DNA from 3 places in the Chelatococcus daeguensis genome. Region 2 is predicted to be linked to each of the others. Evidence: predicted binding sites of a transcription regulator. Region 2 holds the regulator's gene; each other region holds the start of a gene.

The links. The regulator LexA, encoded in region 2, represses DNA repair genes until DNA is damaged. The targets are predictions, from matches to a motif close to TGTTCNNNNTGTGTTCNG.
Region 1: recA (recombinase RecA) is a predicted target of LexA. The motif match lies at 1,747-1,764, and genes of this name have one in related genera.
Region 3: BOQ54_RS05870 (PA0069 family radical SAM protein) is a predicted target of LexA. The motif match lies at 1,302-1,319, and genes of this name have one in related genera.

The regions. Positions count from the first base shown of each region.
Region 1 covers NZ_CP018095.1:2,538,800-2,542,072, reverse strand. Annotated here, with positions in the region: gene cckA (cell cycle histidine kinase CckA) at 1-1,711, shown strand, start outside; gene recA (recombinase RecA) at 1,846-2,931, shown strand.
Region 2 covers NZ_CP018095.1:1,965,806-1,969,078, reverse strand. Annotated here, with positions in the region: gene BOQ54_RS09365 (molybdopterin molybdotransferase MoeA) at 1-711, shown strand, start outside; gene lexA (transcriptional repressor LexA) at 826-1,524, shown strand; gene BOQ54_RS09355 (ComEC/Rec2 family competence protein) at 1,502-3,273, opposite strand, start outside.
Region 3 covers NZ_CP018095.1:1,233,323-1,236,595, forward strand. Annotated here, with positions in the region: gene BOQ54_RS05865 (VOC family protein) at 1-62, opposite strand, end outside; gene BOQ54_RS05870 (PA0069 family radical SAM protein) at 75-1,268, opposite strand; gene BOQ54_RS05875 (hypothetical protein) at 1,414-1,614, opposite strand; gene BOQ54_RS05880 (LysE family translocator) at 1,701-2,318, opposite strand; ZMP/ZTP riboswitch at 2,340-2,421, opposite strand; gene BOQ54_RS05885 (hypothetical protein) at 2,593-3,096, shown strand; gene moaB (molybdenum cofactor biosynthesis protein B) at 3,121-3,273, opposite strand, start outside.

The DNA.
Region 1 (3,273 bases), 570 kb from region 2:
CGCGGCGGCCCTGATCGGCGCCGTCACCGGCGGCCCCGGCGAGGTGCGCACGGAGATCATCGACGTCGACCTGCGCCGGCGTGGCGGCCAGTCGCTGCCCGTGCGGCTCTTCCACCGCGTCGCCTTTGGGGCCGACGGGCGGCCCGGCGCCTCGCGCACGCTCGTGCTCAACCGCTCGCCGGGCGAGGACGTGGCCGAGGGCCAGCGCGCCGCCGAAGTGCGCTTCGCCCGTTTCTTCAACGACACGCCCGTGGCGATCGCCGCCGTTGGCCGGCGCGGCGAGATCTTGCGCAGCAATGCCGCCTTTGCCCGCCTGTTCGGCGCGCCCGGCGAGCGCACCATCACCGGCGTCGTGGCTGAGCGGGATGAGGATGCGCTGGGCAATGCCCTCGCCGCGGCGGGGGAGGGGCGCGGCGACATCGTGCCGCTCGACGTTGCCATCCGGGGCGCCGAGGACCGCTCGGCCCGCATCTACGTCAGCGGCGTGGCGGATGCGGAGGGCGACGGCGAGGCCGCCATCGTCTACGCGCTCGAGACGACGGAGCAGCGGGCGCTCGAGGCGCAGTTCGCCCAGGCCCAGAAGATGCAGGCGGTGGGCCAGCTCGCCGGCGGCGTCGCGCACGACTTCAACAACGTGCTGCAGGCCATCATTGGCTATTCGGACCTGCTGCTCGCCAACCACCGGCCGACGGACCCGTCCTTCCAGGACATCATGCAGATCAAGCAGAATGCCAACCGGGCGGCGAGCCTGGTGCGGCAGCTGCTCGCCTTCTCGCGGCGGCAGACCCTGCGTCCGCAGGTCATCCAGCTTTCCGACAGCCTGTCCGATCTGTCGCTGCTGCTGAAGCGCCTCATCGGTGAGCGCATCGAGCTCGAACTGCGCCACGGGCGCGACATGTGGCTGACCAAGGCCGACGTCAACCAGTTCGAACAGGTGATCGTCAACCTCGCCGTCAACGCGCGCGATGCCATGCCGGACGGCGGCAAGCTGTCGATCCGCACGCAGAACGTGCCGGCGCAGGAGGTGGCGGCGTACGGCTACAAGGCGGTGCCCGAGGCCGACTATGTCCTGGTCGAGGTGTCCGATACGGGCACCGGCATCCCGCCGCATGTGCTCGACAAGATCTTCGAGCCCTTCTTCACGACCAAGGATGTCGGCAAGGGGACCGGCCTTGGCCTCTCCACCGTCTATGGAATCGTCAAGCAGACCGGCGGTTTCATCTTCTGCGACAGCACGGTTGGCGCAGGCACCACCTTCCGCATCTTCCTGCCGCGGCATGTGCCCGCGGAGCAGGAGGCGGCGCCCAAGGCTGGGGCAGCGAAGACGCTCGCGGCCGATCTCACGGGCCGCGGCACGATCCTGCTCGTCGAGGACGAGGAGGCGGTGCGCGCCTTCGGCGCCCGCGCGCTCACGTCGCGCGGCTACACCGTGCTCGAGGCAAGCTCCGGCACGGAGGCGATGGCCATCGTCGACGGGCTCGACCAGCCGGTCGACCTCGTGGTGTCGGACGTGGTGATGCCCGAGATGGACGGGCCGACCCTGCTGCGTGCGCTGCGCGAGCGCTTTCCGAGCCTCAAGATCATCTTCGTGTCGGGCTATGCGGAGGACGCCTTCAAGAAGAACCTGCCCGAGGGCGAGCAGTTCACCTTCCTGCCGAAACCCTTCAGCCTCAAGCAGCTCGTCGAGGCGGTCAAGACGCAGCTGAAATGACGGCGTCGCCGGGCCGGGAGCCCGGCGCGCGCGGTGCGAACAAAAAAAGAACTTGTGAACGGGAACAAAACAGGTACATTGACTGCGGCGCGCATTGAGAATCCTTCGCTTCCCGTGCATAAGGACGAGCATTCATGTCTCAGCCCACATTGCGACTCGTAGAAGGTAGTTCCATGGACAAGGCGAAAGCCCTCGATGCCGCGCTGTCACAGATCGAGCGCGCCTTCGGCAAAGGCTCGATCATGCGTCTCGGGCAGAACGACAAGGCGATCGAGATCGAGACGGTCTCGACCGGCTCGCTCGGGCTCGATATCGCCCTCGGCGTCGGCGGCCTGCCGCGCGGCCGGGTGATCGAGATCTACGGGCCGGAATCGTCGGGCAAGACGACGCTCGCCCTACATACCGTCGCCGAGGCGCAGAAGAAGGGCGGCGTCTGCGGCTTCATCGACGCCGAACATGCGCTCGACCCCGTCTATGCCCGCAAGCTGGGCGTCAAGCTCGACGACCTGCTCATCTCCCAGCCAGACACGGGCGAGCAGGCGCTCGAGATCGCCGACACGCTGGTGCGCTCCGGCGCCATCGACGTGCTGGTGGTCGATTCGGTGGCCGCGCTCACGCCGCGGGCCGAGATCGAGGGCGAGATGGGCGATATGCAGCCCGGCATGCAGGCGCGGCTCATGAGCCAGGCACTGCGCAAGCTCACGGCATCGATCTCGCGCTCGAACTGCATGGTGATCTTCATCAACCAGATCCGCATGAAGATCGGCGTGATGTACGGCAGCCCGGAGACGACGACCGGCGGCAATGCGCTCAAGTTCTATGCCTCGGTGCGCCTCGACATCCGCCGCGTCGGCTCCATCAAGGACCGCGACGAGGTGATCGGCAACACGACGCGCGTGAAGGTGGTGAAGAACAAGGTGGCGCCGCCGTTCAAGCAGGTCGAGTTCGACATCATGTACGGCGAGGGCGTGTCGAAGATGGGTGAGCTCATCGACCTCGGCGTCAAGGCGGGCATCGTGGAGAAGTCCGGTTCCTGGTTCTCCTACGACAGCCAGCGCCTTGGTCAGGGACGCGAAAACGCCAAGCAGTTCCTGCGCGACAATCCCGACGTGTCGGCGCGCATCGAGGCGGCCATCCGGCAGAATGCCGGCCTCCTCGCCGAACGTATCCTCGAGCATGTCGACCCGACGGCCGATGATCTCGACGAGGGCGAGGCCTGAGCCGGAGGCGGCCATCGCAAGGTCGAATGAAGACGGGGCCCGCGCGGCCCCGTTTCCATGTGGTCCTGTCTGGCGGCCTGTCTTCATGGGCAGCCTTGCCATCCTGGGGCCCGCGGAACCGCCCCTGGCCGGGCCGACTTCCTCTGCCGCAACGGATTCATCCTCTCGACAAGAGGTTGGCCCCTCTCTAGAAAACAGCGCTGAGTTCCCATTTTCCGGCTGCGGCTCCTGTTCCCGCATCCGGCTGAACGGGTGAGGGAGGGGCTCGGCCGGACCCCCGCAACCGCGGGAACGGGCGAGCCGGAACCGGCGGCCATGCGCCGCATATCGAACGAAGTGTGG
Region 2 (3,273 bases):
GCGCTGCCAGTGGTGCGGCGGCCGCGCGTTGCCATTCTGGCAACCGGAGACGAACTCGTCCGCCCCGGCGAACCGAGCCGACCCGATCAAATCGTCGCCTCCAACACCTATGCCGTTGCGGCCATCGCCGAACGGGCCGGGGCCGAAGCCATCGACCTCGGCATCGCCGGTGACGATCTCGCCGCGCTCTCTGCCGCGATCGATGCGGCCAAGGAGGCCCGGGCCGACGTGCTCGTGACACTCGGCGGCGCCTCGGTGGGCGATCACGATCTCGTGCAGCGCGCCCTTTCGGCGCAGGGATGGCAGCTCGGCTTCTGGCGCATCGCCATGCGCCCGGGCAAACCCCTGATGCACGGGCGCCTCAGCGCCATGGCCGTGCTCGGCCTGCCGGGCAATCCCGTCTCCAGCATCGTGTGCGCGCTCATCTTCCTCGCGCCGCTCGTGCGGGCGCTGAGCGGCGATCCGGATGCGGCCGAAATCGCGACCCTGCCGGCCCGGCTCGGCAGCGATTTGCCGGCCAATGACGAGCGGCAGGACTATCTGCGCGCCCGCCTCGCGACGGCCGACGACGGCACCCTCGTCGCCAGCCCCTTCCCGCGCCAGGACAGCTCCATGCTGCGCCTCATGGCGGAGGCCGAGGCGCTCGTCGTGCGTGCGCCCCATGCCCCCGCCGCCCGGGCGGGCGAGCCCTGCCGCATCATCCGGCTCTGAACTTCGCCTCGGTCGAACTTGCGGAACACACCGGGAACGTCTAATCTCGTTCATGATTTGTTTTCGACTCGCATCGACAATGCGATTCGACGAGGGGGAGCGAGATCGCCGGCCATGCTGACGCGCAAACAGCACGAACTCCTGCGTTTCATCCACGAACGCCTGCGTGAGACCGGCGTGCCGCCGTCCTTCGACGAGATGAAGGAAGCCCTCGATCTTAAGTCGAAATCCGGTATCCATCGCCTCATCGTGGCGCTGGAGGAGCGCGGCTTCATTCGCCGGCTTCCGAACCGCGCCCGGGCGCTCGAGGTGCTGCGCCTGCCCGACGGCGTCGCCGCAGCCCCGCGCGGGCGCTTCAACCCGAGCGTGGTCGAGGGCGGGCTTGGCAAGGTGCGCGCGCCGGCGCCTCAGGCGGTCGAACCCGCTGTCCAGACAGTTGCGATTCCTGTCATGGGCCGGATTGCTGCCGGCACGCCCATTTCCGCCATCCAGAGCCGCAGCCACACCGTCTCGCTGCCGCCGGACATGCTGGGCAGCGGCGAGCACTTCGCGCTCGAGGTGCGCGGCGATTCGATGATCGAGGCCGGCATCCTGGATGGCGATACGGTCGTCATCCGCAAGCAGGATACGGCGAATACAGGGGATATCGTCGTCGCCCTGATCGATGACGAGGAGGCAACGCTGAAGCGCCTGAGGCGCCGCGGCTCCTCCATCGCGCTCGAGGCGGCCAACCCGGCCTACGAGACGCGCGTGCTCGGCCCCGACCGGGTGCGCATCCAGGGCAAGCTCGTCAATCTGCTGCGTCGCTACTGACGTCGGGCTCCTGATCCTCCCCGCCCGTCTCATCGGCTGACGCGGGCGATGGCCGGCCCGTCGCGGCGCCGGCCGCCGTGGACAACGGTCGTGAAGGAAGCGCCTGCATCCAGGCGCGGCGCTCGTCGGAGGGCAACTGGCCGATGAGCCGATCGCTGCCGCCATTCCCGAGGATGACGGCCATTGCGCCGTTCTCGCGCAGCTTCGTGCGGTCGATGACCACGGGCGCTGCACAGCCGGGCGGGACGGTGAGCGCAGTGACGAGGATGTCGGCCCGCCGGCAGTCCTCGACGAAGGCCGAGGGGCGGCGCACCAGGGCGACCATGCGGCCGTCGACCGCCTGCATGGTGCAGCCGTCGCGGTCGCAGAAGACTCCGCTTTTGAGGCTTTCGTCGCCCGGCTGCCTCGCATCGCCGTCTGCGCGCAGCCATTGGGCGACGACGAAGGACGAGGCGCGGCCGAGCACGGCGAGACGCCCCTCGACACCCCGGACGGCCGCGCTCGCACCGTTGCGGTCGACGAAGATGTCCGGCCGCGCCGCTCCCGCGGCGATGGCGAGGGCGGCGGCCGCGGGCACGGCGGCGAGCCAGCGCAGCGGCGAGATGCAGATGGTCAGCACGAGCAGCGCCAGCGAGAAGAGGATGAGCGCGCTGCCCGGAAAGGCCGGTATCGCCATCACGGACAGGCGCCAGTCCTGCATGGCGTGGGAGACCGCGAGCACGATGGCCGTGCCCTGCCCCATCAGCCACCAGATGGGCGCGTCGAGGCCGAAGGGGTTGAGCAGAACCCCGAGCACAGCCGCCGGCATGACGATGAAGGAGACGAAGGGCAGCGCGATGCCGTTGCCCACCACGCTCAGCGGCATCGCCGTCTGGAAGTGATAGGCGCCATAGGCCCCTGTCGCCAGGGAGGCGACCAGGGTCGTGACGACGAGGGTGACGGTCCATCGCCACGCATGGCACAGGGCGCGCGCGACCGGACCGAGCGACGCCTCGCCCCTGCCCGGACGGGCCGCCTGCCATTCCGCGAGCGCCACGAGACAGGCCACTGCCGAGAACGACATCTGGAAGCTCGGCCCGAGCACTGCCTCCGGCTCGAGGGCGAGACACAAGATGGCGGCGAACGCGAGATTGCGCATCGAGAGCGCCGGCCGGTCGGCGAGAATGGCGCCGAGCATGGTCAGTGTCATCATCAGCGCCCGCTGGGTGGCGACGTCAGCACCCGAGAACAGGCAGTAGCCCACGGCCCCCGCCATGGCCGTCGCGGCGGCGATCTTCTTGATCGGCCACGTGAGGGCGATGGCCGGAAAGAGCGCGAGGAGCGCGCGCACGGCCCAGAACACCGTGCCGGCGGCGAGCGCCATGTGCAGACCGGAGATCGACACGATGTGATAGAGGCCGGCGGCGCGCAGGGCCTCGTTGGTATCCTCGGTAATGAGGCCGCGCTTGCCGGTGACGAGCGCAGCCGAGACAGCCCCCTCCTGCCCGCCGGCGGCACGGGCGATGCGCGTCGTCAGCGCATTACGCGCCTCGTCAAGCCATGTTGCAAGGGCCAGGCGCCAGTCCGGCACGCGCGGCGGGGCACTGATTTCCACACGCCCCACAAGCGAGCCGACGGCGCCGATGCCGCGGAAGAAGGCGTCGCGCGTGAAATCATAGCCGCCCGGCCAGGCCGCCCCGGGCGGCGGCATCAGGCGAGCGGTGGCCTCGATGAAATCGCCGGCGCGCAGCCGGGCCGGCTCGCGCATCG
Region 3 (3,273 bases), 730 kb from region 2:
GCAGCGCGGTCCGTGACGCCGAGCGTGATGAGGTTGACGCGCGCAGGAACGGTCGCGGTCATCGGGCTATCCTTTCAGAAGAGGCTGAGCTGCTCGGCGCCGCGACGGGGCGGTGAGAAGAGGTCCGTCCTGAGCCGCGTGCGGCGCTTGTTGAAGCCGAGGCGCTCGGCGGCCATCTCGAAACGCCGGCCGATCATCCAGGCATAGGGACCGGAGCCCACCATGCGCTGGCCCCAGCTGGAATCGTAGTCCTTGCCGCCGCGCGTCGAGCGGATGAGCGACAGCACGTGCCGGGCCTTGTCGGGATAGTCGCTCATCAGCCACTCGCGCACGATGTCGCGCACCTCGAGCGGCAGGCGCAGCATGACGTAGCCCGCCTCGCGCGCGCCTGCGGCATGCGTCGCGGCGAGGATGTTCTCGATCTCCGCATCGTTGACGGCCGGCACGATGGGAGCAACGAGCACGGTGACGGGGATGCCAGCCTCGCTGAGCCGGCGGATGGTGTCGAGCCGGCGCTGCGGCGTCGCCGCCCGCGGCTCCATCGTGCGGGCGAGCTTGGCGTCGAGCGTGGTGACGGAGATCGCCACCTTGGCGAGGCCCCGCGCCGCCATAGGCGCGAGGAGGTCGATGTCGCGCGTCACCAGGGCCGATTTGGTCACGATGCCGACCGGATGGCCGGTCCTGCCCAGCACCTCCAGGATGCCGCGCATGAGGCGGAACTTGCGCTCGATGGGCTGGTAGGGATCGGTATTGGTGCCGATGGCGAGCGTGCGTGGCACGTAGCTGGAGGCGGATAGTTCCTTCTCGAGCAACGCCGGCGCATCCGGCTTGGCGAAGAGCTTCGATTCGAAGTCGAGCCCCGGCGACAGGCCCATATAGGCGTGGGTCGGCCGGGCGAAGCAGTAGACGCAGCCGTGCTCGCAGCCGCGATAGGGGTTCACCGAGCGGTCGAAGGAGATGTCGGGCGAATCGTTGCGCGTGATGATGGTGCGCGCCTTCTCCGTCTGCACCTCCGTCTTGAACGGCGGCAGCTCGGCAAGGCCCTCCCAGCCGTCGTCGACATCCTCCCGGTGAGTCGGCTCGTAGCGCGCCACGGGGTTGCCGACGGCCCCGCGTCCGCGCCGCCGCTCCGGGTCGATGCGATGGCCGACAAGGGCGAGCGGATCCGCCGGGCCGACCTGCGGCACCTCCTTCAGCAGATCGCGCCCCCGGCCGGTGCGCGACGGGGTGGCAGGGGCGGGTGAATGAGAGACGGCTCGGGCCCGCATGGGCGCCTCCGATTCCAGCAGCGATCATCGATTGAGAACATATAGAGAACAAAATTGTTCCCGTGTCCAGTGGTGGCTGTGGTCGAGGCGCAAGGTTAGCAACGGCACAAGCCGCGTGCCGAAACAGAAGCCGACGTTCGATCGTCTAGTCCTGGTTCTGCGGCGCTTCCGCAGCGTCGGCCGCGGTGCCGGGCGCCGCCGGCGGTTGGTCCCGCGCGGGTTGCGGTGGCGCTGGAATCGGCAAGGTGATCCCCTGTTGCCACGCATCGAGGCGGGCGTTGAGGCTGCTGACCGGCATATGCGAACCGGGGAAGACGCCTGGCTGTGGTCTGATCTCCTGCGGCATTCGCGTTCTCCTTTCGTCGTGCAGCGGAGCATCAAGAGGAGTGACGGGAGCGGCCATCGTCAAACGGGCGTGCCGGAAATCTCAATTCAAGGCTTGCCGGGTGGTGACAGCACCCACGGCACGGCTACGGAAAGGATCAGCAAGCCCGCGAAGGACATGTTCAAGACACGCCTTGCCCGGGGGTTGTCCATGGGGCGCGCGAGCAGCGAGCCGGCAGCAAGCCAAAGGATGTTGACGAGAACGACTGTCGCGAGCAGCAGCGTTCCCTTCAGCAACTGATCGCCGATGGTGCTGTCGGGCCAGACGGAATATCGCGAGAATACAGCCGCCACGGCGACATAGGCCTTCGGGTTGGCCAGAGACAGGGTCGCGCCCGCATGCCAGCGAGGGGGACGCGCGGCCGATCCTGCGGCGGCCGTCCTCAGCGGCGGCGCCGTGGCGATCCGGTAGGCCAGGAAGATGAGATAGGCGCTCGCGGCAAAGGTCACGACCGGCGCGATCCGGGGAGAGGAAAGCACCGCCGCCCAGAGGCCCGAGCCGACCAAAGCCACGACGGCGACCATTCCGAGATCGAGCCCGAGCATGTACGGCACCACGCGACGCATGCCGAGGGCAGCTCCGAGCGCCGCCAGGCTGAGCGTGTTGGGTCCGGGGCTCCCGACGAGCGCGAGCGATGTCAGAAGAAACAGGAGCACAGCGTCCATGGGGCCTCCACTCGCGATCTTGGAGTTGGCCCAGGCGGATGGCGGAACAGTGCTGCGCTCCCCGATGGTTCCCCATCTCATCCCGCCAGTCACACAGCACGATGCGAGCGTATCGACCGCTCGCCCGGCGGGCAAGCCGCATGCATCGGGATGTTGGGCGCGGCCAGCGCCGGCGGGCTCGCGCCTGCCACCGAGGATTCGGGCCGTCCGTGGTCCTGCCGCTAAGACAGCGTGCCGCAGCGTCATGGCGAGGTGCCTGCGCTAGGCTTCCGGCATGATTTCCGTCCTGATCATGGCCAATGGCGATACGGAAGGGCTCGGCGCGACGCTGGCAGCTCTCGTGCCCGGCGTCGCGGCGGCGGTCGTGCGCGAGGCCATCATCATCGATTGCGGCGAGGACCGGGATGCCGCCCGCGTCGCGGAGGCGGTGGGCGCTTCGCTCGTGCGGGCCGGGGATGGCGAAGCCGGCTGGCGCGCGGGCGTGCACGAAGCACGTGGCCCCTGGCTGATGCTGCTCAAGGCCGGCGACGTGCCGACGGCGAACTGGATCGCCGTGATGGAGCGCTTCCTGCGCCGCGAAGGCGGCCAGACGACGGGCTTGTGGCTCGGCGGCTCGTGCATCGTGCCGCTCGGCCGCTTGCGGCATGTGGCCCAGGGGCTGTTCGGCCGCGCGCCGCTCGGCCCGCGCATGCTGCTGTCGAAGGCTCATGTCGTCGCCGGCCATCGCCGGCCGATGATGCTGCCGGCGCTGCCGGTCGCCTTCGAGGCGGCCGGTTGAGACCGGGGCGTGATCCCCGTCCGTTCAGCTGCCGGTTCCACGCCTCAGATGCTCGTCGAGCCGCGGCATGATCTCGACGAAATTGCACGGCCGTTGGCGATAATCGAGCTGCGCGGCGAGGATGCCGTCCCAGGCGTCCTTGCAGGCGCCGGGGGAGCCCGGCAGCACGAAGATGTA